One region of the Paenibacillus terrisolis genome, then DNA from elsewhere that is predicted to be linked to it. Evidence: predicted binding sites of a transcription regulator. Region 1 holds the regulator's gene; the other holds the start of a gene.
The links. Region 1 encodes CtsR, which represses protease genes until heat stress. Its sites were predicted from a motif close to ATGGTCAATAAAGGTCAAACA; they were not measured.
Positions count from the first base shown of each region.

Region 1 (15,117 bases):
TCCGAGCAGCCCTTTCTCATAAGGAATCGTTACCCCTCCGATGATGCATGGCCTTCCTTCAACTAGCTGGTGTACGTCAAACCCTTGTCCTACGCTGATTCTCATTGTTTCCTCTCTCCCCTCACGCTACTTCCGGCGCTGGATGAACTCCGCATATTCCAGATCTTCAGGCGTCGTAATCTTGATGTTGCCGTAACCGCCCTCCACTATCTTAACGGGAATTCCCATACGCTCAACAAGCATCGAATCATCGGTGCCTATAAAACCTTCTTGGTCTGCCCGCTCGTGGGCCAGCAGGAGGTCGCCGCGCCGAAATGCTTGCGGGGTTTGTATCGCCCACAGGCTGCTGCGGTCAAGTGTCGCGTTCACCCAGCCCTGCCCGTCCGCCTGTTTCACGGTGTCTTTCACCGGTACCGCAAGCACAGAGGCCCCGCATGCCACCGCTGTCTCGTAGCAGGACGTGATTTGCCCGTGCGTGACAAAAGGGCGGACGCCGTCATGCACCAGTACCCATGGAGCGCTGATTTCCAGCAGTCCCCGGTATACCGAATGCTGACGCTCTGCGCCGCCCGGAATAACCTTTATTTTGTTGCGGATGTCGAATTCCCCGATCCATGCCTTACATCGTTCCACATCTCCTTCACCGGTGACAAGCACCAATTCCGTGATAAGCGGATGACGATCGAATGCCTCCAGCGTATGAATGAAGACCGGCTTATTGTGCAGCATGAGATACTGCTTGCTTTCCTTCGTACCCATACGGGTTCCCCGGCCGGCCGCAACGACGATCACGCCGACGCCCTCCGCTCGGGGAATTGCTTCTAATACCATATGTTTCTGCCTCGCCCTGCCCAGAATTCTGCGCCTGTTCGCGCATTTATTCCCATCATACCGAATTTACTGGGCTTTTTCCAACAGTTTCGGTTTGGCGAAAATCATCCGTCCCGCTGACGTCTGCAACACGCTGGTCACCAGAACTTCCGTAATACTGCCGATAAAGTCGCGGCCGCCTTCAACCACGATCATCGTTCCGTCATCCAGGTAAGCAACACCTTGTCCATGTTCCTTGCCGTCCTTGATGACTTGAACCATGATCTCCTCGCCCGGAAGCACAACCGGCTTGACCGCGTTGGCGAGGTCGTTGATATTGAGGACCGAAACGCCTTGAAGCTCGCAAACCTTATTCAGGTTAAAATCGTTGGTCACCACTTTACCCTGCAGCACCTTAGCCAGCTTGACAAGCTTGCTGTCCACCTCGGAGATTTCTTCGAAATCCCCTTCGTAGATCATCACCTTGACGTCCAGTTCCTTTTGAATTTTATTCAAAATATCAAGGCCCCGGCGTCCCCGGTTCCGCTTGAGCAAATCCGACGAATCCGCAATATGCTGAAGCTCCTCCAAAACAAATTCCGGGATCACGATCGTGCCTTCGATAAACCCGGTTTTGCAAATATCGGCGATCCGCCCGTCGATAATCACGCTGGTATCCAAAATTTTATGCTCTTCCAAACGCCGCTCATCGCTTACAGCTTCTCTGCCCCAATTCCCCGTTTTCCATAGCAAAGACAGCTCTTCCTTTTTAGCAAGCCCGACATACACCCCTATGTAACCAAACAACGCCGATACGGCAAAACGGGCTATACTTTCCATGGATCCAAGCCAGGACAACAGGGGATAGACCATTAAAGAAAGAAGAAGTCCCACGGTCAAGCCGGCCGTTCCGGCCGCCATTTCATTCATCGGAATACGCGTTAATGCAGTAATCCACATTCTCACCCTCGAAGAAACCGCCTCTGCGGCGAGGGAGAATAGCAGCAAAAACAATAAAGCGCCCGCAAATGCCAAAATGAAATGGGTTGCCATTGAATTTATTCCGTTAAACCAGTTCCGAAGCGCTTCCGGCAGTATAGAAGTCATTCCGCCTGCCGTATAACCGAACCATGCCCCGCATAGACCGGCTAAGGCCAGCAAATATTTTTTCAGCATCTCTCTCTTCACCTCCTGAATCATTAACTTCAATATCCAGTATGATCCAATTTTGGATAGCATAATCGGGAGGTTTGAACTTTTTTTTGGCGGCGCCGCAGGATTCTTTTACGAAATCGCCCTCGTTGTGAGGGATTTCAGGTTGATATGAGGGGAAAAAGTGGCATATAATGAACTCAATTCATAATATTGAGGTGGATGGAAAAATGAGCGCACCAAGCCTTCAATCTTTTCAAGAACAAGTTTCCGAACTGTTGCTCCGTCACCGCAGTTTGCTGGATGTCTTGTCCAAAACCGGACAAACCAACGCCTCCGCCGTTCGCGCCGTCACCAAAGCCGTAACCGAATGCGGGTGCATCGAGCTGCATGCTACGAGACAGGATTTTGAACCGGGTATGGACTTGGAGCAAGCCAAAGAAACGCTTGCCAAGCATGTCCGGGGCGAGCTTTGCGAGAATTGCCGGGACGCTATTACGAATGAGCTTGGACGCAATCTTTTCTATATGTCCGCATTATGTAATCTCTTAGGCATCAGCATGGACGAAATTGTAGAACGCGAATCGCAAAAATGCTCAACCTTAGGGTTGTTCAATTTATCATAAGGCCGGTTTTAACGAAAAAAGGCATCGATCATCCCGCCTGGCGGTGATCCATGCCTTTTTTTATTGCGTCCGTTCTATAAATGCTTTGAGCGGTATGCATCTTCCAATTCATCGTGTCGCGAATGTTTCCGTCTAAGTCGCAGGAGCCTATCCACATTTTGCTTCAGGCCATAAGAAGCGTATACCACAAGCGGAACGAAAATCAGTTTGGCCAGGTGGTTCGGAAATACCAATGCGATCACAACGGCAAAAACAACGACAATCGGCGTATACATCACGGCTTTTTTGGGAAGCCCAACTTTCTTGAAATTAGGGTACCTTACAGTGCTGATCATCAAATAAGACAGCAGCATCATGGCAACGATGAAATAGGGTGCCGAAAAGTCCCTGTAAAACAGCGATAACGTAGCCGCAACCCCACCGGCTGCAGGAATCGGCAAACCGATAAAATATCCCGGAACGCCTTTTTGCACATTAAAACGAGCGAGCCGCAAGGCACCGCACATCGGAAACAGAGCCGTTACCGCCCAAGCGATTCCCTGCGGGACGTTATCGAACGAAATCGTGTACATAATGAGTGCCGGAGCAATTCCGAAAGAAATAATGTCGGATAAAGAATCAAGCTCTTTGCCAAATTCGCTTTGGCAATTTAGCGCCCGAGCCACCCGTCCGTCCAATCCGTCAAGCAGCATGGCGACAATGACCATTATAGCCGCTATGCTGTGCCTATCCTCCAGCGCCAGCATGATAGCCAACATTCCGAGCAACAGGTTCCCCAATGTGAACAAGTTCGGAATTGATTTTGCAATCATCTCTTCACCTCGGAATCGTAATTCATGAATACCATCACTTGATGATGGGAGATTTAAATTTGTCTGTCAATGAAAACCTGTTCCTGCAGGCGTTTTAAACCTTCTTTGATCGCACGGGCCCTGGATTCCCCGATACCGTCGACTTCATCCAGTTCTTCGATGCTGGCCATCATTACGTTCGGCAGTTGGCGGAAACGCTCAACCAGATTATGAATAATGACGTTCGGCAGCCGCGGAATTTTGTTCAGCACCCTGTAGCCGCGTGGAGATACCAGGTCTTCCGAAGTAGCTGCCGCGGTCGGATATCCCAGCAGCCGGGTGATATGGTTGTCGTCGAGCAATTCGTCATCGGTAGAACGCTTGAGCCCCAGGATGATTTCACGAATCGCCTCGTCGCTGTCGTCTTTGGCATAGTCCTTGTACAACAGCCAGGCCTCTTCCTCCATATTGCTGACCAGCTCTTCCATCTGCATGCTGATCAGACGTCCTTCCGTGCCAAGCTCATTAATGAACCGTTTGATTTCCATTTTGATCCGAATCACCATCTCGACCCGCTGCATGACGTTTACCACTTCCGGAATGGTTACGAGTTCCTCGAATTCCGAAGCCGTCAGGTTCGTCAAAGTTTGATTCAGAACGGATCTGTATTTCTCCAGCGTCTGAATGGCCTGATTGGCCTTGGTCAGAATCACGCCGATCTCTTTCAGCGCATAACGAAGGCCACCCTGATACAGGGTAATGATGTTACGCCGCTGAGAGATGGAAACCACCAGCTTCCCGGTTTGCTTAGCGACCCGTTCGGCGGTGCGGTGGCGAATGCCGGTCTCCGAAGAAGCGATCGAGGAATCCGGGATCAACTGGGTATTGGCGTACAGAATTCTTTTCAGATCCTCGCTCAGAATAATCGCACCGTCCATTTTAGCAAGCTCATAAAGATAGTTCGGCGTGAAATCACAGTTGATCGAAAAACCGCCCTCCACGACTTCCATGACCTCCGGACTATATCCAACCACGATCAGTCCGCCGGTTTTGGCGCGAAGCACGTTTTCCAATCCGTCGCGAAAGGCAGTTCCCGGTGCGACGAGTCTGAGCAAATCGTTCATTTTCTCTATTTGAGTTGCTTCTTTCATCAATTAATGCCCCCTAATCTAACGCAACAGCTAGTGCATCTGCGACGGTATTTATTCCTACCAATTCTATACCCTGCGGTCCCTTCCACCCCTTCATGCTCTTCTCCGGCAAAATAACCCGTTTGAAGCCAAGCTTGGCAGCTTCTTTGACCCGCTGTTCCGCCCGAGACACCGCCCGGACCTCCCCGGTTAATCCCACTTCGCCAAACACGACATCGTAAGGTTTCGTCGGCATGTCGCGGAAGCTGGAAGCGATGCTGATCGCAATCGCGAGATCCACCGCCGGCTCATCCAGCTTTACGCCCCCGGCCAAATTAACGTAGGCGTCCTGGTTCTGCAGGAACATGCCCATCCGCTTCTCAAGCACGGCGATAATCAGACCCAAACGGTTATGATCGACGCCGGTTGCCATCCTGCGCGGGGAAGGGAAATGCGTCGAGGCGATCAGGGCCTGAAGCTCTACAAGCATCGGCCGTGTTCCCTCCATGCTGGCGACGACAGTCGATCCCGCCACGCCAAGCGGCCGCTCGGACAGGAACAGTTCCGACGGGTTCGCCACCTCGGCCAGCCCCGACTCGTTCATTTCGAAAATGCCAATTTCATTGGTCGAACCAAACCGGTTCTTTACGGCTCTAAGCAGCCGATAGGTATGATGACGCTCTCCTTCAAAATAAAGCACACAATCGACCATATGTTCAAGCAAGCGAGGTCCGGCAATGGCCCCCTCTTTGGTAACGTGGCCGACCAGCACCGTAGCGATTCCCTGTCCTTTAGCAATGCGCATGAATCGGGCTGTACATTCACGAACCTGTGAGACGCTGCCCGGCGCGCTCGTTACTTCCGGCAGATACACGGTCTGAATCGAATCGATCACGAGAAAATCCGGTTTTACGTTTTCGATAGCTTCCTCAATACCGTCCATGCTGCTTTCGCAAAGCACGAACAACTCGGAGGATAAAGTGCCCAGTCGTTCGGCCCGAAGCTTAGTCTGCCGGATGGATTCCTCCCCGGAAATATACAAGACCCTAAGCCCGGCACTCGCCATTTCATGGGAGGTCTGCAGCAGCAGTGTCGATTTTCCGATTCCGGGATCTCCGCCGACTAACACTAGGGATCCGGGAACTACACCTCCGCCAAGCACCCGATTCAGTTCGCCAATTCCGGTCAGAATACGGGGCTCCTGACTGCTCTCTATATTTATGATCGAAAGCGGCTTTTCTTTCGCATGAAATATCCCGGTGGAAATCCCCTGTGTCTTGACAACCTTTTCCACTTCTTCAACCATGGAATTCCAGGCGCCGCAGCCGGGGCATTTACCGTACCATTTTGGGGATTCGTAGCCGCATTCGGTGCAAAAAAACTTATGTTTGACTTTAACCATGTACCTCTCCTTCTCGCTGCTGCAAAATTCTGAAACTTTGCAGGGCCCACTCCATGTGGGGGAACACTCAAAGTTTACCATTCTTTAAGTTTTATCGTAAAGTCTTTTCACGGACGGTTTGACCCATCAAAACGGTGTTAAAAAGGCAGCCACAAAGCATCGCTTTGAGACTGCCTTACTATTTATCATCGGTAGGAATGGAAATGTTTTGAAGGGCCTACTTCGCCTTATCCATTTTCTCGTTCAAAAGCTCGGCGATTCCCGTATTGCGGGCCACCGTCGAATTGTTCAGGAACAGGACGTCCGTGACCGAGTGTTCTTTGACAAAGTCGATGATATTGCCGGTGTAATATCGCGGATCAACATAATATACCGTCTCGTAATGCGGAATGAGGAACGGAATAAAGGCATTCGCGTAAGAATCCTTGATAACCGCAATTTTTTTGCCGTTCTTGTTGCCGGTCGAAATTTCACCCCAAGGGAAATCCCCGCCCAAAAAGACGGCGTAAAAACCGATATCTTGTCTTGCAAAATTAGGATCGACAGCTTTTGGTTTCGCCAGCGCTTTGCCGCTGGTGGTGTGCTGAGTATAAGTGTATTTAACAAAAGGCGTATAGTAGGTAATCGTATCCGGATGGGCCTTCAGCTTAGCGTTGAGCGTAGCTTTGTAGGACGAACCCAGGTAGTCCTTAATTTTGCCGGTTTGATATTTGCTCAGAGAAACCGGCTCTTCGCCGATCGTTTTCATCATCTCGGTATAAGCATAATAGGCGCCCAGTGCGGTCCAGTGATGGTCGGTACGGAAGTACACGTCTTCTTTGCTGTGCTTATCCAATACATCGTAAGCGTCGATCTGCCCGATCTCGGGATCCAGCAATTCGTCAATATGGGCAAAGGCATCCTTCTGGGAATCGGACATCGCTTTGTATTTCTTGTCCGTTATGAATTCCGAGGAGGTCGGAGCCAGCAAAGAGTATACCTTAACCTTCGGATCAACCGATTTCTTGAACCGGTTCAAAGCATCCGCATACATTTCGGCCGCAGGCGCGGAATAGCTGAACAACGTAAACGCCTGATCCTTCAGAATCAAATACTTGGTCTGATCCGCCGTGCTCGCCTGCGTCTGGGTTCCGGCTGTTCCGGTAGCCGCCACTGAAGCGGGAACCGCATCTTTGCCGTTGCTTCCGCCATTCTTGTCGTTCAAGTTTTGGGCCATATTATCCCCGCCCTGTTCGATCAAAGTCGCTTCATTCGAATCGGGCAGGCCTTTTAATTTCATCAGATCCGTTCCTACTTGAACAAGAGAAGTCCGAAACGCAAAATTATCAGAGAAATAATTATCGAAATTACGCGTATATTCGCCTTTGAAGAAACTCTCCAAGGTAAATGCGGGTCTTTGCGTCAACTCACGCTGCTCAAGCTCGGATACCTTGGCGGAATGGGATTGGGAATATATCAAATTGACGATGCCGAAGCCGAAAATTAGCAGCAGGAACAACAGTAGATTGAGTTTGGGTTGATTCTTCATCTTCGCCCTCCACGTTAGAATCGATAATAAAGAAATGGATTATATGTGCTTCCGATAAGAAGAATCGTAGCGGTCACCAGAATGGCGACATTAAGCAGCTGCACCCCAACCAGATTTAAGCCTGATCCCAGCTTCGGATATTTTTGGCCCAGGGACTGGAATACCCACTTCATCAGAGGCGTACAGGCGATGATCGCGATAAAGAACAGCAATTCGTTTTCTCTAAAGTAGATTTGCAGTTCGGTCGTCGCAAATTCGCGATGATTTAGTCCGAACATGGTGAGAAGCGCCTTAACCGCTTGGGACAAGTCGGTAAAGTAGAACCACACCCAGCCGACCAGCATGGCCAACGTAGAGTATAAATGAGCGAAAACCTTTGGCACCTTGTCCAGCCATTTTTGCAGGAACTGCCGTTCCAGAAAAATCAGCAGTCCGAAGTAAAGCCCCCAAATGATGAAATTCCAGCTTGCTCCATGCCAGAATCCAGTAAGAAACCAGACGACAAACAAATTTCGCAAATAAAATTTGCGATTCCCGCCTAATGGGATGTACACGTAATCCCGGAAAAATCCGCCGAGAGACATGTTCCAACGGCGCCAGAACTCGGAAGCGGACTTTGAAATGTAAGGGTAGTTGAAGTTTTCACGCAGCGAAATCCCGAACATTTTGCCAAGGCCGATAGCCATGTCGGAGTACCCCGAGAAGTCAAAATAAATCTGCAGGGCAAATAAGGCGATCCCGAACCAGATGCCCAGAACCGTGGAAGAGTCGGAGCCCGGATTCAGCAGCAGCGCGGTCGACTCCCCGAGCAAGTTGGCGAAAATGACCTTCTTGCCAAGACCGATTAAAAACCGGGTAATCCCTTCGCTGAAGCCGGCTACCGTCACTTTAGGATTATCGATCTGCTGCTCGATGTCCGAATAGCGAATAATGGGACCCGCCACCAAGTGCGGGAAAAACGATACGTACAGCAATATTTTTTTAGGCGACTTCGGCGCTTTGATCGTTCCTTTGTAGACGTCGCTTAAGTAGCAAATGATTTCAAATGTAAAAAAGGAAATCCCGATCGGCAGCGTCACGGACGGAGCCGGCAGATGCAGCGGAAGTACCGCATTTAAATTTTCGACAAGAAACTTGGCATATTTGAAAAATCCCAAAATTCCGATGTTGATGAGGATGGCTACGATATATTGCGCTTTGGCCAGCCAAGTGCCTCTCGTTCGCTCGATTCCGAGCGCAAAAAAGTAGCCTATGATAGAGGCCAATAACAGCAATACGACCCATACCGGTTCGCCCCAGGCATAAAATACATAAGAAAAAGCAATAAGAACCCATGTCCGGTAGGAAGTATTTTTAATAGCAAAATAAGCGATCAATAGAATAGGCAAAAAAAGGTACAAAAAAAACAAACTCGAAAAAACCACTTTGGTGTCTCCCCTCAATGATACTGGCAATTCGGGCATGATCAAGCGTCACATGGCTTTAGAGCCACGCATCGATCATTACGAACCTCTTGCAGCGCTCCGGTGAACTGGATTCGCGAACCCTTATCTATGAAAAACCTCCTCTTTCTATCACGGCTCGCAGTTCACTGGACCTCTGCCCAGGCACCTGAAAAAAAGTATAAAGCTTATAGATCATATGTTCAAGAAGGTGAAGGTTGGGAATAAAGGAATCTGGAACTCCGGACTCCATTTTATACGGCAAACATTAACAACTCTTTAAGCAAAGTTTAACAAAAGCTTTCCAAGAAAGGGCCAAGCATCGAATAGACTTTGATCAAAACTAGCCATTTTTCGCACACAAAAAAATAGACTTCACCGGTCCGGAAAATGTTGCAGCAATCTGCTCTGCATCTCCGAGAGAAAGTGAAGTTCATTCTTCATCTCCAATGTATTATTTTATTCGACAAATAAGCTCATTTTCCTTCGAAGTCCCTTAAAAAAGAACTGAAGCGTTCCGAGACTTCTTGATAACTCACCGGTTTAATAAAAAGGCAAAAGAAAAACCCGCAGTATACTGCGGGTTTTTCTTGATTTGCTTTATATTCGCTTACTGATCGCATTACGCGTTTTTGACATAGGCTCCCGTTTTCGTCACAGTCAAGCTGCCGTTCTCTTCGTCGATTGTCAGCGAGTCGCCTTTCTTCACGTTGCCGGTAAGCAGTTCCTCGGACAAACGGTCCTCGATATGCTTTTGGATCGCCCGGCGAAGCGGACGAGCGCCGTAAGCGGGGTCGAAGCCTTCTTTGGCCAGAAATGCCTTCGCTTTGTCGGTCAATGTAAAGTCGACGTCGTATTCGTGCAGCCGTTTACGCAGCTCCTCGGACATCAGCGATACGATTTGGCTGATGTGAGATTCGTCCAGGGAGTGGAAGACGATAATTTCGTCGATCCGGTTCAGGAATTCCGGACGGAAGCTCTTCTTCAGCTCTTCCATCACTTTGCCCTTCATGTTCTCGTAATCGGCTCCGGAATCTTGCACAGCCGTGAAGCCAAGCCGCGTATTGCGCTTGATCGCTTCGGCTCCCACGTTGGAAGTCAGAATAATCAGGGTGTTGCGGAAATCGACTACCCGGCCTTTCGAATCCGTCAAGCGTCCATCCTCCAGCACTTGGAGCAAGATGTTGAACACTTCAGGATGGGCTTTCTCGATTTCATCGAGCAATACGACGGAGTAAGGCTTGCGGCGTACTTTTTCGGTAAGCTGTCCGCCTTCTTCGTAACCTACATATCCCGGAGGCGCCCCGACCAGACGGGCCGTGGAATGTTTCTCCATGTACTCGGACATATCGATACGGATTACCGCGTTTTCATCGCCAAACATAGACTCGGCGAGCGCCCGGGCAAGTTCGGTTTTCCCGACCCCGGTCGGGCCCAAGAAAACGAAAGAGCCCATCGGCCGTTTCGGATCTTTCAGACCCGCACGCGCCCGGCGAATCGCCCGGCTGACCGCTTTGACGGCTTCTTCTTGGCCGATGACGCGTCCATGCAGGATCTGTTCCATATTGAGCAAACGTTCGGTTTCTTCTTCCTTCAGCTTGTTGACGGGAATTCCCGTCCAGCTGGCTACAACCTGAGCGATATCTTCAGGAGTAACTTCGGAATCAGTCCGTCCTTGTTTTTCTTTCCATTGGTTTTTCGTAACGTCAAGCTCTTCGCGAATCTTCTGTTCGGTATCGCGCAGTGCCGCCGCTTTCTCAAATTCCTGACTTTGTACGGCCGCGTCCTTCTCCTTACGGATGTCCTCCAGACGATTCTCAAGCTGTTTCAAATTCGGTGGTACCGTATAGGAGTTAAGCCTTACTTTGGAGCCCGCCTCGTCAATCAGGTCGATTGCTTTGTCAGGCAGAAAGCGGTCCTGGATGTACCGATCGGACAGTTTTACGGCTTGCTCGATGGCTTCATCCGTAATCTTCACGCGATGGTGGGCTTCATAGCGGTCACGAAGACCGTGCAGAATTAGGATTGCTTCTTCCACGGAAGGCTGATCTACCGTAATCGGTTGGAAACGACGTTCTAAAGCGGCATCCTTCTCAATGTATTTGCGGTATTCGTCAAGCGTTGTTGCCCCGATGCACTGCAGTTCGCCGCGAGCCAGCGCCGGTTTAAGGATATTGGAAGCGTCGATGGCTCCTTCCGCTCCGCCTGCGCCGATCAGGGTATGCAGTTCGTCAATAAAGAGGATAATGTTCCCGGCTTGGCGGATTTCATCCATGATTTTCTTCAGGCGGTCTTCAAATTCACCACGATATTTCGTCCCCGCTACCACCGACCCCATATCGAGAGTCATGACGCGTTTGTCACGAAGCGTTTCGGGAATTTCGTTATTGATGATTTTTTGCGCCAGGCCTTCGGCAATCGCCGTCTTCCCGACTCCAGGCTCCCCGATGAGTACCGGGTTGTTTTTGGTCCGGCGGCTCAAGACCTGAATGACCCGTTCGATTTCTTTGCTTCTGCCGATGACCGGATCCAGGTTGCCTTCTTTGGCCGATGCCGTCAAATCACGGGCCAAACTGTCCAGTGTCGGCGTGTTTACATTGGCCGGAGCTCCGTTGTGGCTCGAAACCGCCTCGCTGCTGCCGAGCAGCTGCAAGACTTGCTGGCGGGCTTTGTTCAGGCTGATGCCCAGGTTGTTAAGTACGCGCGCCGCCACGCCTTCTCCTTCACGAATGAGGCCAAGCAAAATGTGCTCGGTTCCCACGTAAGTATGACCCAGCTTGCGGGCTTCGTCCATGGACAGCTCGATGACCTTTTTGGCGCGCGGCGTATAAGCGATATTCGTAGGCTGCTCTTGCCCGCGACCGATCAGCGTTTCGACTTCATCCTGTATTTTTTCAAGACCTAAACCAAGACCAATCAACGCTTTGGCAGCAATGCCTTCTCCCTCGCGAATGAGTCCGAGTAAAACATGTTCCGTCCCGATATTATTGTGTCCCAATCTAACGGCTTCTTCTTGGGCCAATGCCAAAACCTTCTGCGCACGTTCCGTAAATCTTCCAAACATCATCTTCTCCTACACCTCCATGGTTGATCTATTGCCATAGGCAGCGGCAGTCTTCTCTGCCGACCATCCTATACTTTCAATTACTGATTTTTTCGCGGATCAGCTTTGCACGGTACATATCCCGTTCACTTGGGGACATGCTCTCGTTGAATTTCTTCTGCAAAAAACCTGGCTGCGTCATCACGTTCAATTCATTTAGAGCTTGAGTGGATAATGTGTCGATCAACCCCAGATCCACGCCCAGACGGACGTCGGATAACCGCTGAGCGGCCTCCTTCGAGTCGATGATCGCCGCATGCGATAATATCCCATAAGAACGCATAACCCGGTCGGTCATCCGAAGGCGTGATTCCCCGAGCAGCTTTTCTCTGGCTGTTTTCTCGTGCTCGATAATTTGCAGGACAACCCCGTACAAATTCTCGATAATCTCCTCTTCGCTTTGTCCCAGTGTAATCTGATTTGAAATTTGAAACAAGTTCCCCAGCGATTCACTGCCTTCGCCGTAAATTCCGCGGACCGTCAGCCCTACCTGCGATACCGCCGACAGGATGCGGTTGATTTGCTGTGTCAATACAAGCGCCGGCAGATGCATCATCACGGAGGCTCTGAGTCCGGTGCCGACATTGGTCGGACAGCTGGTCAAAAAGCCACGGTGGGCGTCAAATGCAAAATCCACATGCTCCTCGAAAATATCATCGATGGCAGTCGCCTTTTCCCAAGCTTCCTCAACCTGGAAGCCCGGATACAAACACTGAATTCGCAAATGATCCTCTTCATTAATCATGATGCTTAGACTTTCGTCTTCACTAATAAAGACCGCTCCGCTTCTGGACTCGCCGGCCAAATTCGGGCTGATGAGGTGTTTTTCCACCAACACTCTTTTGTCGAGCTCATCCAAATCGGACATAAGCACCGGGTATAGCTCGCCGTAGGATTTAATCCGCTCATCATTCAGCACTTCCTCCAGCTGCTTAAGCACCTCTTCAGACTGCTTATTGGTGGCCAGCATCGGGAAAGGCTGCTCCATGAGGTTGCGGGCAATTCTTACCCGGCTGCTGATCACGATATCGGATTCATGGCCTCCGCGGCTCATCCATTCGCTTAGCGGTTGTTCTGTAAACCGGAGATTTTGCATCGCATATTCCTCCTACTCTGCGGAAATGTTCTTCTCAAGCTCGCGGATCTGATCCCGAAGCGCGGCGGCTTCCTCAAACTCTTCATGAACAATCCGGTACTGCAGCTCGCGGCGAAGATCGTCGAGTTTGCGTTTGACCTGAATATGGCCGCCGGTCCGCTTGGGAACTTTCCCTACGTGAACCGTGTTGCCATGCACTCTTTTGAAAAGAGGATCCAAACGGTCATTAAAATATTTATAACAGGAGCTGCAGCCGAAGCGCCCGATTTTGCTGAACTGCGAATAGGTCATTCCGCAAACTTCACATCGCAGACCTTCAGGGTTTTTCACCCCGGAAACCTGGCCTTTGCTCGAGGGATTAAAGTCAAGAAAACCCGAAAGCAAATTGTGAATCGAGAAGCCGCCCGAGGTGCCGGGAATCAGCTCCCCTTTTTCTCTGGCGCAGGATTCGCAAATGTGAAACTCCGTTTTTTCCCCATTCACAATCTTGGTGAAGTGCAAAGTCGCGGGTCGCTTGCCGCATTCTTGACATTGCATAGGTGTGTGTCCCTCCTCCATGGGTAGACTATTTAACCCAATAAAGAAATCAGCATGGCCTTCATCATTCTCGCCCGAACCTGATCGCGGTAAGGAAGTTTGATCATCAGGGTTTCCCTGGATATGGCGGCTCGCATCAGCGCGGCCTCCCGGCGGCTCAGAAAACGAGCTTCTTCCAGCCTGTAAATAAGTCCTTCAGCTGCAGTCTGCCCAATCTCGTCGCCGATGGTTTCGTGCAAGTGGGTATGCAACGACGTCGGTCCCGGCAACTCAATCCGCCGGATTCGAACGTAACCGCCGCCTCCCCTTTTACTTTCCACCAGATACCCTTTTTCCAGAGTAAACCTTGTGCTGATGACGTAATTGATTTGCGACGGTACACAGGAGAATTGATCGGCCAGATCATTTCGCTGAATTTCCACCGCTCCTTCGGGACTTTCATGCAGAATACTCTTGAGATATTGTTCAATGATATCGGAGATATTTCGCATCACTCATCCTCCAGTTGCTTAAAACATAAAGTCTGCAGAAAAATCGAAAACATCAAACTCCAGTGGTAGAAGCCGATAAATTAATGATTATTCTGCCATTGTTGACTTTGACTTTCTTTGACTTTATTTTTATTATACCATATTTTAATCTTTTGCCAAGGGGAACTCCATTCAAATTCAGTGTGAACGAGCCGGAGTCAAAATATTCCCCTGAGCTGCTTTTCCCCTGACTACCGCGTTCAGGTTTTGAATTCTTAGGATATGCAGTTATTTAGATTTAGGTTAATACCATCTTCACCCAAAAATCAAGAAGCTGCATAAAGAAGATAATTACTCAAAGTCTTACTGTTGGTGCTCCCATCTTATTGCCTTCCGCTAATGCTCAGCAACCTAAGAAACCCTTCTATATTCCGGCAAAAGTGCAGTTATTTCACTCAATTAACCCCACTCTTCGCAAAATACCTGCAAAAGTGCAGGCTTTGAACGTGTAATGCAGCCATTGAGGGCATATTCGGCTCAAAAAAATGCACTTCTGCAGGTTCTTGCGTCCAACCCTGCGATGAAGCCGGAAATGCCTGCACTTTTGCAGGCTTTTATCTACGCAGTAGAAATAAGTGGCCCGGAAGTACAAAAAAAGCACCACCGAATATCGGCAGTGCTCTTTACATCGGCAGTGCTCTTTCTCTGTTGCTTGGCGGCGTTCTACCTTCTAGAACCCTTCGGTCCAAGTGACCCATCGGTTTCCACAACAAGGGTGCATAAACGAAAAGTAGTCAAGATACCTAGGTACCTGCCGACTTCCAAGCAAATGTTGCATAAAATGCATCATTTTTGACCGCAAGAGGGAGTTGCAGCCCATTATGTTGTAGAAAATACAACATATTAGACAAGGGTCGGGCTAAAATGACCTTTAAGCCTAAAATTGCTGCACAAAATGCAACATTTGAGCCGTTTAGCCAATCCATGGCCTGGATTATTGCATGAAATACAACATTTCTTCTCGACTGGC
Region 1 is NZ_JBKFGG010000041.1:52,278-67,394, forward strand. It holds gene ispF (2-C-methyl-D-erythritol 2,4-cyclodiphosphate synthase) at 1-105, opposite strand, end outside; gene ispD (2-C-methyl-D-erythritol 4-phosphate cytidylyltransferase) at 127-831, opposite strand; gene ACI48K_RS23130 (PIN/TRAM domain-containing protein) at 898-1,986, opposite strand; gene ACI48K_RS23135 (nucleoside triphosphate pyrophosphohydrolase family protein) at 2,193-2,588, shown strand; gene pssA (CDP-diacylglycerol--serine O-phosphatidyltransferase) at 2,663-3,400, opposite strand; gene disA (DNA integrity scanning diadenylate cyclase DisA) at 3,454-4,530, opposite strand; gene radA (DNA repair protein RadA) at 4,544-5,911, opposite strand; gene ACI48K_RS23155 (DHHW family protein) at 6,129-7,439, opposite strand; gene ACI48K_RS23160 (MBOAT family O-acyltransferase) at 7,454-8,863, opposite strand; gene clpC (ATP-dependent protease ATP-binding subunit ClpC) at 9,504-11,948, opposite strand; gene ACI48K_RS23170 (protein arginine kinase) at 12,022-13,080, opposite strand; gene ACI48K_RS23175 (UvrB/UvrC motif-containing protein) at 13,093-13,617, opposite strand; gene ACI48K_RS23180 (CtsR family transcriptional regulator) at 13,650-14,108, opposite strand; partial or broken gene ACI48K_RS23185 (hypothetical protein) at 14,891-15,117, opposite strand, start outside.

Region 2 (15,117 bases), on a different contig from region 1:
TCCAGAACGATGTCAACGCCAAGTTCGCCCCAAGGCAATTCTTCAGGATTGCGGTTAGCCAGAACTTTAACTTCTTTGCCGTTAACTTTGAAGAAGCCGTCATGAACTTCAACTTCGCCGTCGAAGCGGCCTTGAGTCGTATCATATTTCAACAAATGAGCCAACATTTTAGCATCTGTCAGGTCATTGATTGCTACTACTTCGATGCCTTCCACGTTTTGAATACGACGGAAAGCCAGGCGTCCAATACGTCCAAAACCGTTAATACCTACTTTTACACTCATTGATAGATCCTCCCAGTGTTTGTTTTTTTATTATTCAAGACAAGCCAAGTAAGCCCGTCATGAGTAAACGGTACTGAATCTTAAAAATGTTCTGCTGCTGCGATCGCCTAATCCAAATTGCCGACGATTTCTTCGGCTGCGGCTTCATCGGTAACGAGGATGTCCTCATGCCCGAACCTAAGCACCGCATGAATGGCTTTGGCTTTGCTCTTGCCGCCCGCGATCCCGATCACGATGTCGGTTCTCTTGATGTCTTCGAGACGCAGACCCAAGGTGAGCATTTTGTGGACGACGACGCCATCGGCATTAAAATAATAACCAAATGACTCCGCGAGTGCGCCATCTCTCTGCAATTCCGCAACCATAGTCGGTTCCAGCTTGCGTCGGCGCGCCATTTCCATTGCGTCCCCGATCCCGTGAATCACGATTCGGGCCTGGCGGATCATATCCACGATGTCGTGGATATTCGGATCATGGACAAGCGACTCATAAGCTTCTTTACCCAGCAAATCGGGTACATGCAACAGGCGGTAGCCCGCTCCGACCTTCTTCGCCATTCCGGAAGCAATGGTATTCGCCTGAATTTCCAGGCTTTCACCCAAGCCGCCCCGTGCCGGCACGAACCAGCTCTGCTTCATCGATACATTTGACGTCGGATTAAGTTGATCCGCAACCTCGGCCAGCGTCGTTCCTCCGGTGACCGCAACCACGTCGTCGGGGTTCATGGCTCCGAGGAGCGCTCTCGCTCCCGCACGTCCAAGCTCCCGCTTGGCAACCGGGGAGGTTTCGCAATCTCCGGGCACCACTACGACCTTGCTCAGCCCGTAAGCTTGACGGATCTTTTCTTCCAAATTGGCCAAGCCGAAGATCTCTTTCACCACCGGCTCCATGGTCTCCAGCAGTTTTTTGCCCGCATCACTGATTCTCATGCCTATATTCTCGATTTCAATCAGGCCTTGAGCCTTCAGGAGATCCGTTTCGGCACGCAACACACGTTCCGTCATGTCCAGTGAAGTTGCCAGAGTTCTGCGGCCAATCACGTCAGATAACATGATCTGATGAAGTATGGTGTACCTTTTTTTGAGAATTTCCATGAGATCAGGAAGAAGCTGCTTTTGAATCTCTAAAATCCTGCGCATACTTTCCACTCCTGCAAGCTTCGTCTTCTCTCTCCTTCTCCTTGGCCTTAAAATGTCCCGGGTTAACTTTTTAAGTCCCACTGATATTTTAACCAATTTTTGTGGCTGTTGCAAGCCTGACGTCCGTATAATTCTCATTCTTCCGGGCTCTTATACCCTCGCATCAAAGAAAGCCGCGCCACACCGCTAAATTTCACATTTCATGTGAGAGATTGAGAAAAAATTCACGTTTGACACGATGATTACAGGCACGATTGAACGTGCGATAGCATGACAATTGCAGGTGCGTTTGCACGTGGGATTGTATGTGCGTTTGCATGTACGATTACTCGCTTTGAATCGGCAATGAAACCTCGGCTGCCTCCAGCTAGATTTTCAGAGACGCGGCAGACTTTAAAATACCTGCATAAAATTGCCTGCAAAAATGCAGTCTTTTTCGCACTTCGCTCTCATTGATCCAAAGAAACTGCAATAATACAGTTATTCTTCTGCTTTCCCCCAATCGGAGCCGAAAAAAAGAAAAATAACTGTATATTCGCAGGTATTCTGAAGTTTTGAGCTCCCAGGATAAGAAAAGCCTGCATCATTGCAGGCATTTCAGTACTCCGTCAAGGTTAGTCCTCCTCCATGTTGACCTATTAACCGATTTCAATTAAGAAAACATTAAAAAAGACGCCTTTCGGCGTCTTTAATCAAAGCAAAGCCAATATCGAAAAATGAACCGGATCGGATATTATACTAACAAAGTCCTATTCTTTGATTAAAACGGAGACGGCGTGTTTCGATCCGAGCCGGAAGCTGAGGACCTCCTCCGTATCCTTGAGCCGCAGCGACACGTTCCCCGCCGACTCGCTGTCGTTGAACAGCACGACCGCAATGGAGCCGTCCGTATTCTTGAAGGCGACCGAACGGACGCCTTCGGGATTCGAAGAGGACGCGATACGCACCGCTTTCGGACGGACGAGCTTGCTGAAATGTGCCAGCGCGTAGTAGTCCAGGGTGTACGTAAGTTCGCCCGTTTCCTGATTGACCGTCACGATCCCGCGACAGGTGCTTTTGCCAAAACCCGGCACCGTCGGTCCGTTTTTCTCATCGAGCGCCATGTTCCAGAGCACCAACGATTTGCTATGGTTCCGCATAATTTCGATGCCCTGGCGCATGACATTGGAGAAGGCCGGTTCAAAAGCGGGAATCCATTCTCCGCCCGACCCTTCGCTGAAATGAACTTCCTTCGCCGGGAAAGCCGTTTTTACCGCGCCTTGCGCGGAAGGTTCGCCGCCGTACCAGTGCCAGGCCACTCCGTCCACGGCGTCGCCCGCTTGCTCGAACACCGTATGCGGATAGTCCGGCCGGTCCCAGTTATGGTCGTAACACAGGATTTTCGCCGGAATTTCCGCCCGTACAAAGCTGGGCTTTAAGTGGTTTTTGATGAAATCCGCAGCCGCTTCCGGCAGCATCTGCATACCCGGATAGTGGCCGGGTACATAGAGCGGTTCGTTTTGCGGCGTAACGGCGTAAATCGGCAGGCCTTTTTTCGCGAAGGCTTGAACGTAACGGACAAAATACTCCGCATAAACCGGGTAGTATTCCTTTTTCAGCTCCCCGCCGATCATCGATCCGCTCGTCTTCATCCAGCCCGGCGCACTCCACGGCGAAGCCATGAGCTTGATGTCGGGATTGATTCCGAGCGCCTCCTGCAGCAGCGGGACGATATCCTGCTCGTCATGAGCGATCGAAAACCGGGCCAATTCCGGGTCGGCATCCCCTTCCGGAACATCGTCATAGCTGTAGATTGTTCTGGCATAATCCGAAGCGCCCATCGGGTTTCGCAGCACGGACAATCCGATGCCGTTTTCCGAATCGAACAATTTTTTCATCAGATCGGCTCTTTGCCCGGAATCCAAGACCTGATGGATCAGGTATGCGCTTGAATCGGTAAACGACGCGCCGAACCCGTCGATTTCCTGGTAAGCTTGGCTGTCGTCAATGACGATCTCGGCAGCCGCCATCCCGGCCTCGGCCGGCGCGAGCTGCTGAGGCGTCTTGCTGACGAACAGTTCTTGCTCCCCGCTGGATTCATAGATGAAAAGCTTAAGCATGTGTCTCCCTCCACTCCGTCTTGGTCGGTGCTTATTGAATGCCCAATTTCTCTTTGTTTTGTTTCATTTTATCGGTACGGATCTTCACGATCGCATCCCAATTGTTGTCTTTCAGGAACGATTTGTAGGCTTCCAAAGTGCTGTTGAATTCGTCGTCGCTCTTCGCGCGGATCAAGCTGACCATCGACGTGTTCCATTGCGTGTTGATGGCGGTCAGGGAACGCGCTTCCGGAGTGCCTGCGTCAGGGTTGATATTTTCAAGGATAAAGTGCGGTTTCAGCTTACCTTTGCCCCATTCCTGCATTTGTTTGATGCTGTCCGGGAACGCGTCGCTGCTCTTGGCTTTATCGCGGTCATGCCCGAAGAAGATGAACTCGCCCATGCGGTAATCTTTTTTGAATTTATCCGGATTGTTCGTTTTCAAGTCTTTGGCTTCAGGCAGGAATTCAACGGTGCCGTCGCTGTTGACTTTATACGTTTGTCCTTCAATACCGTAGTTGATCAGCATTTGACCTTCTTCACTCAGCAAATAGGTGAATGCTTGGATCGCTTTGGCCGGATCTTTGCATTTCTTCGTAATGTAGCTGATCATCCAGCCCGTGATCCCGGATTGGTTCAAGGTCGGCTGGTTCCCGACCGTGCTTTGCGGCCCGTCGATGGCAATATACTCTTTGCCTGGGTTTCCGCTCATGAAGATTTGCAGGTTGCCGCCTTGCTGCGGCGTTCCGTCAAGAAGCATCGTAGCGTACTTGCCGGATTTCACTTTTTCTTCAAATGCCGGACCGTCGTCGGCGAAGCTGTCGTCGCTGATGTCTCCGCTTCTGTAAACGGCGTTCAGTGTTTTCAGCCAAGTCAAATAATCATCGTCCAGGTTGCGGTTGTAGAACCCGCCGTTTTCGTCTTCCAGCGGTACGCCGAGGAAATCCTGCAGCACATCGCCCAAAGAACCGGTGCCCGTTCCGATCGAGTTGAAGCCAAACGGAATCAGCTCAGGGAACTTGGTTTTGATTTGCTCCATAACGCTTTTGAATTCGTCAGGAGTGCCGATTTTCGGACTGCCGAGCGCTTCGTACACGTCTTTACGGATGATGAACGCCGTTTTCGCCGGAATGTTGCCGCTGTCATAATCGGCCTGAGTATTCGAGTAGTCCGGATAGCCGTAAGTCTTGCCGTCCTTCAATTGGAACCAGTTCATGGTGTCCTTGGCGGCTACTTTATTGAAATAGGGATCGTATTTCTCGGCAAGATCATTAAGCGGCAGCGCCCAGTTAGGGGCTTTTTGCACGATTGGGGAGTTCGCGTCGAAAATCGTGATTAGGTCAGGCATATCCCCGCCGGCGAAAAACGTATTCAACTTCGTGTCGTCGCCTTTAATGAACTTGATGTTGATGTTCAGATCCTCTTTGATTTTCTTCGTTACGACGTCATTGCCAAAATCGGCGTTCCACCAGTCGGCGTTCACGTACCAGGTCAGATCGGTGGTTTCTTCCTTCTTATCCAGCTTCCAAGCCGCCGTCTCCGGATCCGGCGTGTAACGGTCCGAAATCGAAGGCAAGTCGCCGGCTTTCCCGCTGGCGGAGTTCCCCCCTGAGCCACCGCAGCCCGTTACGGTAATGGCCAGGATCGCCGCCATGAGAGCAGCACAAAATGTGAGTCCTTTCTTTGCGAATCTTTTGTTCATTTTGTTAACCTCCCCTTTTAAAATGAAATCGATTTCATAATTGCGCTTGACGCTTCATTTCAAAGTGTTCTTTACTCTTTCACCGCCCCCAGCATCATGCCCGAGATAAAGTACCTTTGAAGTATTGGATACATCACAACAATCGGCAGGGTTGTAATGACAATTGTTGCGAGTTGAACCCCTCGTGTGGTCGTTTCGATGACGACCGAGCCCCCGATGTTCTGCATCGCCTGCGTTTGCGACTGAACGATGATTTCGTACAGCTTCATTTGCAGCGGATACAGGGCCTGGTTGGTCACATACAGCTTGGTGGTCATAAAATCGTTCCATTGGCCGACGCCGTTGAACAGCGCGATGGTCGCCATGGCCGGCATGGATAGCGGAATGAAGATTCTCAGGAAAACTTTCCAGTCGCCGGCGCCGTCGATTTTGGCCGACTCCTCCAGAGAATCCGGTACGTTTCTGAAGAAATTCATGAGAATAACGACATCATAGTAGCTCAATAGAGCCGGAATAATATAAACCCAGAAGCTGTTCAAAAGTCCCAGCGATTTAATGAGCAAATAAGTCGGAATCATCCCGCCCGAGAAAAACATGGTGATAACGCCCATCGTCACATACAGCTTGCGGCCCCGAACATGCTGCTTACTGAGGCCGTACCCGATCATCGCGCAGAAAAAGACGTGCGTTAATACACCAAGAACGGTTTTGGTTACGGAAATAATGAAAGACTGCCAAATGCTTGAATCCCGGAACACGGCCTGGTAATTTTCCAGCGAAAACTCTCCCGGCCAAAATATAGAGCCGCCCGCCGCGAGCGATTTGCCCGAGCTGAAGGACGAAATAATGACGTTCCAAAGCGGAATCACGATAATGATGGTGCAAATCAATAGCAAGATAACATTCACCGTATCAAAAATGCGGCTGTCGAGATCTCCCTTAACGACCTTCCGGTTCACTTAAATGCCCCCTTCTATAGCACCGATTGGTTATCGTTTAATTTGCTGGTTGCTTTGTTGGCCGCAACGAGCAGAATGACGGATACGATAGAAACGCCCAAACCAACGGCCGTTGCGTAAGAGAAGTCCCCTTGAGTCATCCCCATACGATACACATAGGAGTTGATGACCTCCGCTCTTTCGCGGTTTTGCGAATTCATCAAGACCAGCGCCTGATCCAGGTTGGAGCCGAGTAAACCGCTTACAGTTAGGATCAAATTTAAACTTATAATCATCTTCATGTTAGGAAGCGTAATATTCCAGATTTGTCTGATCCGGCTTGCGCCGTCGATTTTCGCCGCTTCGTAATACGTCGGATCGATTTTGGACATGATCGCCAGATACAAAATCGTGCCCCAGCCGGCTTCTTTCCAAATATCGGCAAAAGTCGCGATCCACCAATATTTCCCCGGATCCAGTAAAATGTTCTGCGCCTTCGAAATCAGTCCCAAATCCAGCAGCAGCTGATTGAACAGTCCGGTCGTAGAGAACCAGGTAATCAGCATCCCGCCGAGAACGATCCAGGACAAAAAGTGAGGCAAATAAGAAACGGTTTGAACGATCTTTTTGAAGCGCCCCATATTCAATTCGTAGATCATGATCGCCAGAATAATCGGAATCACGAACCCGATAAGCAATTTCAAAAAGCTGATCCCCAGGGTGTTTATCACGGAGTCCCAAAAATATTTGTCGGACATGATGATTTTGAAGTTATCCAGACCTACCCAAGGAGCAGAGCTGAGCGTATCGATAACGGTGTAATTTTTGAATGCGATCGTTAACCCGTAAATCGGTATGTAGCTAAAAATAATCATAAAAACGATTCCAGGCAAAATCATGGATTGAAGCTCCCATTGTCTGCCGAAGTCGATGACAAACTCTTTGATTCTTTGGCCCATAGGCTTCTTAGTGCTTGAAATACTTGGGGTTAACGCATTTTCGGATGGCGCGGATAATTTCGCCATGTTTTCGCTCCTCTCTATGCACTTTCTAAAAACTTTCCGAAAAAACGACCATTTTCGTAAAAACGTTTTTATTTTTTTGCAAAAAAATCCCCCTTTTATGTATCTGTATATGCTAAGGACCGGGAATGACCTGTCGTTCAGACAGAATCATTCCTATCCATCCTTACTTGACTCGAGCCCCTTACGACCAGCTCTCCAGCCAATTTTTGAACTTTGCCTTTTTCTTTCTTTTGGATCATGTTCACCAAATGGTCGATAACCAGAATTCCTTGCCTCGCGATCTGGTTTCGCACCGTTGTCAGAGGCGGTGAAAAATATTTGGCGATATCGATATCGTCAAAGCCCATTACGCTGATGTCGGTTGGAACCTCGAAACCTTCCGATTTTAGAGCCCGGATACAACCGATCGCGCTAAGGTCGTTCCCCGCCAGGAAAGCGGTCGGCACTTTTTCGGGAGACATTTTCAAAAAGGATTTCACCGCGTTGTAAGTGCCCTCTTCCTCAAAATAACCCTGCAGCACCAGCGATTCGTCGAACGGAATTTGATACTCCTCAAGTGCGGCCCGGTATCCCGCCTTCCGTTCCTCGCTGTCGAACATCGTGCTTACGCCGGAAATATAGGCGATTTTTTTATGGCCCAGGCTGATCAAGTATTTGGCCGCTTCGTACCCCGCTACACGAGAATCAAAAATGACACTCCCCATCGATTCGCCCTGGAAAACACGGTCGAGAAACACCGCCTTGATTTTATCTTTCTCCATGGCGCCGATATCGTTTTCGTCGATCTTCAGCTCTTCGTATATAATGACACCGTCCACGCGGCGCCCCAAAATATTGCTCATAATGACTTGCTTATCCTTGGTCACGAAAACGTTCAGTCCGTACCCCATCCGGTCGCATTCCCTTGCCATCGATTCAACCAGAATATAGAAATAAGGCCCCGACACGCTTGTGGTAAAAAAGCCCAGCATTTTCGTCTTGCCCGATTTCAGAAGCTTGCCGTTCAAATTCGGTGTGTAATTCAAACGCCTAGCAACCTGAAGCACATGCGCTTTCGTCTCCGGATTCAATACGTCAACATCGTTGAGCGCATTGGAAACCGTGGAAATCGAAACTCCGGCTTCTCTGGCAACGTCTTTGATGGTTACCTTGGTCATAACAGTTCGTCCTTTGCGATAAAAACGTTTTTATGTTTATTAAATTACCATAGAAGCGTTTTCATGGCAATGCTTTTTTTCGTGCGCTCACGCTCCGCTTGTACATTACAAACGCATCGTTTTACGCATCCTTCAGCTCATTCCCATGTTTATTACCATACTCAAACGCTTCATACTGTCAACCGCGCTGCGAATTTCTGTAGATTAAAGTTACTTTAGAATCATAATACAAATCACTATACTGATACAATGCAGATTGCTGCACAGTTTACACCGGACTCACTTCGCGGTCACATCAAATTTCACACCACGATTCTCGTCGATGCTCATGCCGCCGTTTGGACCAAGGCTCACGCCGCGGCTAACGCTGTGGCTTACGTAAAAGTTTCATTTGGTTCGGCTGCCGTTTACTGCGAAAGACTCAAGCTTACAAGGCCAACAGAAGCGTGGCCTTGCGGTTAACTCAGGCTTCAGTTTACTGCGAGTCTCGCAGCAGTTTACGCCGATGCATACACTTTGTTCACCTGTGCTTCTTAGCTTTTGAGTACAGCGTCTACGGGTACGGCATCGCGCTGCATCGCATGGTGTTCTTTGCGATGCTCTTTGCAGCGTTGAGCCGCATGATGTCTTTTGCGATTCTCTGCATTGTTCCTCAAAGAGTAACTTGCCCTTCTAACGAACCCAGTAGACGCTATTCGCTCGTTTTCTTAACTATTTTCGCGCTAACGGACTCAGGTGACGTTAATTGGGGGTCTGAGTCGGCGCTGTGGGGGTTTTCCGGCAAATAAGCGCATTTGAGTCCGTTAGAATTTTTTTCGGTGCGATTCCGCCAAAATAACGTATCCTCAGTCCGTTAGCCTTTTTAATTAGCTCAAGACTAGGCATAGTCTCGCAGAGTCTCATACAGGGGAAGCATCCCCCTTGCCAATGCATTTAGTTGCAGCGTTTTGCTCACCATAGTTCACAGCGTCAGGAGCCGAAACCCACCATATGTTTGGTTCATCATAGTTAGTTCATCATAGTTAGTTCATCATAGTTAGTTCATCATCGTTGGGTCATCGTCGTTAGTTCAGTTCATTACAGTTAGTTCATCACAGTTGAACACCATAGTTGGATCGTCATTTTGCCTCCCAAACTATCACATGGACATTCCTCAAAGATTCGCCGTACGCAATGCCGAAGCAAAGTAAATAACTTCCACTTGCATTATTTCCCCTCATGACATATAATCATTTTTGTTACGCTAATTTACTTTGCGCCCGTGGTCCAATGGATATGACGTAGGCCTCCGGAGCCTGAGATCGAGGTTCGATTCCTCGCGGGCGCGCCATATAATTTCATTTGCAGCATCGAACAAACGCCTGGAATCAAGTGATCCGGCTTTTTTTATATCCTGAGTTTGACTTTCTTTGACTTTCTCGCGCAAATTGTTTATGATGGGGTTATTCCCGCCTGTTTCCGTCAATTATGAAATTGACCGAACCGATTGAGCAGGTCCAAAATATACTTATGGAATCTAAGGAGGTTTTATCAGTGAGTTATATTCCTATGGTTGTAGAACAAAGTAACCGCGGCGAGCGGGCTTACGACATTTACTCGAGACTTCTCAAAGACCGGATCATTTTCCTGGGTTCCCAAGTCAATGACGTTGTCGCCAACTCCATCATCGCTCAGATGCTGTTCCTGGATGCCGAAGACCCTACGAAAGACATTTCACTATACATCAACAGCCCCGGCGGATCGATCACGGCCGGCATGGCGATTTACGATACGATGCAGTTCATCAAATCCGATGTTTCCACCATCTGCGTGGGCCTGGCCGCTTCCATGGGCGCGTTCCTGCTGAATGCCGGAGCACCGGGTAAGCGTTACGCGCTGCCAAATAGCGAGATTATGATTCACCAGCCATTGGGCGGAGCCGAAGGTCAAGCCACGGATATCGAAATCCGCGCGCGCCGCATCCTGAAAATGCGCGACAAGCTGAATCAAATTTTATCGGAACGCACCGGCAAATCGTTTGAACAAATCGAAAAAGATACCGATCGCGATAATTTCATGAGCGCCGCCGAGGCAAAAGAATACGGCCTGATCGACAAAGTCATCGAGAAAATCGGTCCGACAGGGGCAATTTCATAAATCCGATAGAGGGTTTTTGGAGACGGAACAAACAACTGTCTCTAAACTATGCCAAGAACAAAGCGGCCTCCGTCCTGAATTCAATGGACTTGAGGCCGCTTTATCTGTCTTCCCGAAAGCTCCGGCCCAGGAAGCTGCTTCACAGCCGGAACATGCGTCCCTTTCGCCCATCCGTTGTTGACGGAACCTCCGATTATGCCCACACGAATATTCGAGTTACTCAACACCTATCAACTCCTTAACGGATTTGATTAGCCAGCTAACTATTAGGATGAAAAAAAAGCTCAGGAAAGGTTTTTCTCCATTCGCTGCAGCAATTTTTCCATAACGGAAACCTCTTCGGACGAAAGCCCCTCAAGCAGTTTTTCCGTCTGCCGTCTCCAGATTTCCCCGACGGGCTCAAGCAGACTCCGTCCCTCCGGAGTCACATACACTTTAGATACCCGGCCATCCGCTTCATCGCGCTTGCGGGATACGATGCCTCTGCTCTCCAGTTTGTTGATCATATTCGTGACCGTCGGCGGTTCACAACCAAGTCTTTCAGACAGCTGAGACTGGGTTACCCCATCCTCTTTCCAAAGCTGGCACAGCAGTTGATCCTGCCCGACGTATAGATCTACGGACCGCAGCATTTCGGCGTTGTTTCGGCGGATCTGGGCAGCTACCCGAAGCAGTTGTTCACGAATTTCGTGATTCGACATAGGCAAATTCCACCTCCATTTAATTAGCTGGCTAATTAGTGTATAGCACACGGATTCAGGCTTGTAAAGGTACCGTTGAAACAACAGCCGGATTATCTTCGCAAAAACTCCCCAAAGTATGTCTTGTTTTGTTATCATAGTACTAATATTCGGATGTAAAGGAGCGAGTTTGAGATGAACCATACGGGGAGAAAAAAACTATACGAAGTCAGCCGGGCCCTGGCCGAGGTTGCAACCGGGGCAAAAAAGGCTGACCTGGTCGTCAAAAACGGTACGTTGGTCAACGTGTACACCGGCGAACTGCTGCCGCATATGGACGTCGCCGTGACCCAGGGGCGGATTGCTTTTGTCGGGGATGTCGGTAGGGCCATCGGCGACGAAACGACCGTCATCGACGCTTCCGGCAGATACATTGCCCCAGGGCTGCTCGACGGTCACATGCATGTGGAAAGCACCATGCTGTCGGTAACCGAGTTTGCCAAAGCAGCGCTCGCCAAAGGCACGACCGGCGTATTTATGGATCCGCATGAAATCGCCAATGTATTCGGAAACGAAGGCGTGCGCTGGATGCACGAGGAGGGGCGCGGGCTGCCGCTTAAGGTGTACACCACCTACCCGTCCTGCGTTCCGGCCACCGACGATCTGGAAGACGCCGGTGCGGCGCTGAATGTGGACGACATTGAAAGCGGCATGACCTGGGAGGGCGTAGAAGGTCTCGGAGAAGTCATGAACTTCCCCGGCGTCGTTTACGGCGATCCCAAAATGCACGGTGAAATCGCCGCCACGATAAAAGCCGGTAAAACCGTCACCGGCCATTTTCCCAGCGATGACGAGCCGATGCTTCAGGCATATATCGCTTCGGGAGTGACCTCCGACCATGAAACGGTAACCAGAGAGCAGGGACTTCTCAAGCTCCGCTTGGGAATGTACCTTATGATCCGCGAAGGCTCCGCCTGGCAGGATGTTAAGGAAGTCATCAAGGTCGTGACTGAAGATCATGTGGGCACGGATAATATCCTGCTCGTGACGGACGACGCTTATCCGCAAACCCTGGTTGAAAAAGGCCACATGAATCATGTGGTGCGCCGGGCCATCGAAGAAGGCGTATCGCCGGTTACCGCCATTCAGATGGGGACGATTAATACGGCGCGTTATTTCAAGCTGGAAGGGGATCTTGGCGGCATTGCCCCGGGAAAATGCGCGGACATTCTGCTGATCGACGATCTGCAGCGCATGGAGCCTTCGACCGTCATTGCGGATGGACGTGTGGTCTATGAAAACGGGGAGATCATCGGCCGGTTTCCGGCATACCGGTATCCCGAGCGGGCCCGCCAATCGATGAATCTGGCGCGGGCGCTTGTGCCCGGCGACTTTCTGCTGCCGAGCCGAAGCACGGGAACAGAGACGCTGGTCAACGTGATCGACGTGATCGAAAACAGCGCCCGCACCGCCAAATCGACGGCGAAGCTGGCGGTTAACGGCGGCAGCATCCAGCCTGATCCGGATCGGGACATCGTCCGCCTCGCCTGCATCGACCGCCACCGGGGGTCCGGCGAGATATCGCTGGCGTTCGCCCGCGGCTTCGGACTTCGGCGCGGGGCTGTGGCCTCCACCGTGGCGCATGACAGCCACAACCTGCTCGTGATGGGCGCGAGCCCCGAAGACATGGCTTTTGCCGCCAACGAGCTGGCGAAGCTGGGCGGTGGCATGATCGCCGTGGAAAACGGTCAGGTCCTGGCCGCGGTGCCGATGGCGATCGCCGGACTGATGTCCGATCAGCCGCTGGATACGGTCGTCGCTCAGGTCAAAAGCCTGGAAGCCGCCTGGCAAAGCCTGGGCTGCATGCTGAACGCGCCGTTCATGACGTTTTCGCTGATCGCTCTGCCGGTCATTCCGGAGCTTCGGATCACCAATCGCGGGCTGGCCGACGTCACCGGATTCAAGCTGGTTCCGGTCGAAATCGGGTAAGCCCGGCCGCCTACGTTCGCCGATTCCGGGTTCTACCGGCTTCTGCCGGGCTCGCCCGGATCAAAAAGCCGCCCCAAGGGAGCGTCCATGACAGGAACTACCCTCCTCGGGGCGGCGATAATGCTAAGCTCAAGCCGGCCATTGCCGTTAAGCGGTTATATTCGGTTTATCGCCCAAAATCGAACGGGTTCGCGCCGGGCGGCAGCAGCTTCGCAAACGGGAAATAATATTCCGGGAAGCCAAACGCGTACGGCAGATAGTCATACAGCTGGAAGAAAATATAGACGCCCTCGTCCTTCACGTAATAGGACGGATTCGAACCAATCGTCTTGAAGTTTCCAAAGTAGCCTTCCGTCTGTTCAAGCTGCTTGGCGATCTCCGGGTCGACGACTAAGCGGTAGTTCGGGTTGGCGCGCAGCAGTTCATCCAGCGTCAGCAGCTTGCCGTCGCTGAGGCGGTAGGTCAGCCCTTCGCGTACGCTGATGCCGTGGGCTCCTCCGGTATAGGCGTAGGTTTGCTCAAGAAGGCTCAGGATGCCGTCGCGATTATAGGTCACCGTGTAATTGCCGATGAACTCGTACTTGTTTCCGCTTGGGGAAGGCTGATTGGACTTCGCCTCTTTTTCGGAGTTCGCGACAAACGCGTCGGCCTTGGCTTTCAGCTCGGTGTTGATTTTCCGCTCAGCCGCTTTATTTTTAAGCCCGCTTACCTGTGGGTATTCCACCTTAATGGTAGCTTCGGGGATTGATTTGGAAATCGTCTGGGTCGTGATCTTGATATCATTCAGTTTATGCGGTACCAGGTTCACCGTATTTGTCCCCTGCTGCATCGTATAGCCCAGATGATCGGTCAGGACTTTGATCGATACATACGGTTTCCCGTCAACCTCCTTCCACTCGTAAGGAAGCACCTGCGTACTGCCGTCGACGATGGCTTTGGCGCCAATGTTGGTAGGTTGCAGCTGAACGGTGACATTGCCCCGCTTGATGGTGTAGACTCCTTGCCCGCGGTCATATTTGACTGGCAGCTTCAATCCTTTGCGGATCAAGTCCAGCGGCACCAACACGCCTTCCTCGCCTTTGATTCCCTGCTGCCTGAGCGGCTTGCCCTTTAAGCTGACGCTAACCTTATCCGTCGCCGCCGGCGCTGTGCGCTCCACCGCAGCATCTGCGGCTGCGCCGGCCGATGCCGGGCCGATCGCCGCTATGTTCAGGAATAACAGAGCTGTCGCTGCCAATAGGCTTACCCATTTCCATGTTTTTCGTTTCATCTTGGTTGTCACCCCTTTTATAATTACCCCAACCCAATTATTACCCTGTATACTAAAAATCATGCTATTTCCGGGCAGAAAAAACAGCGATGCGGTACCCCGGCTTATACCAAGGTAAACTCGCATCGCTGTTTGCGTAATGAATCTTATAGATCATCCGGGACATTTCGCTTGAAATTTACTCCCGTCCGCTCTTGAGCTCCGTCCAGAAACGGTCGTACAATTGCAGCTTGTCGCCCACGTCGCCGAGCCATTCCGTCCGGGACAATTCGTCTTGGGACAAGTTGATCATCTTGTCGTTTTTGTACTCATCGCTGTGGAATTCCATAGCTTTCGTGTTCGGGTCGCTGTACCCGATCGATTCGTAGTTTTTGGCGCTGACTTTCGGATCCAGCATGTAGTTGATGAACTTCTCGGCCAGTTCCTGATGTTTCGAGCCCTTAGGAATCGCGTAGTTGTCCGCCCAGATCGTGCCGCCTTCCTTCGGAACCACATAAGCTACGTCCGGATTGTCTTTGGCGATGTACGAGGCGTCCCCGGACCATACGGTGCCGATCCAGCCTTCTTCCTGAATCATCTTTTGCTTGATGTTGTCCGTATCGAAAGCAAGCACGTTCGGCAGCAAATTCTTCAAATCGTCTACAGCTGCGGTAATTTCGCCTTCATCGGTCGAACTGTTGGAATAGCCGGCTTTTTTCAACGCCATGCCGATCACTTCG
Region 2 is NZ_JBKFGG010000020.1:994-16,110, reverse strand. It holds gene gap (type I glyceraldehyde-3-phosphate dehydrogenase) at 1-284, opposite strand, end outside; gene ACI48K_RS16495 (sugar-binding transcriptional regulator) at 392-1,423, opposite strand; gene ACI48K_RS16490 (glycoside hydrolase family 30 protein) at 2,173-3,522, opposite strand; gene ACI48K_RS16485 (type 2 periplasmic-binding domain-containing protein) at 3,554-5,203, opposite strand; gene ACI48K_RS16480 (carbohydrate ABC transporter permease) at 5,275-6,162, opposite strand; gene ACI48K_RS16475 (ABC transporter permease) at 6,177-7,166, opposite strand; gene ACI48K_RS16470 (LacI family DNA-binding transcriptional regulator) at 7,304-8,323, opposite strand; tRNA gene ACI48K_RS16465 (tRNA-Arg) at 9,579-9,653, shown strand; gene clpP (ATP-dependent Clp endopeptidase proteolytic subunit ClpP) at 9,857-10,459, shown strand; gene ACI48K_RS16455 (MarR family winged helix-turn-helix transcriptional regulator) at 10,744-11,160, opposite strand; gene ade (adenine deaminase) at 11,335-13,128, shown strand; gene ACI48K_RS16445 (PdaC/SigV domain-containing protein) at 13,295-14,398, opposite strand; gene ACI48K_RS16440 (ABC transporter substrate-binding protein) at 14,577-15,117, opposite strand, start outside.
Region 2: a site for CtsR is predicted at 9,720-9,740, ahead of clpP (ATP-dependent Clp endopeptidase proteolytic subunit ClpP). Genes of this name have one in related genera too.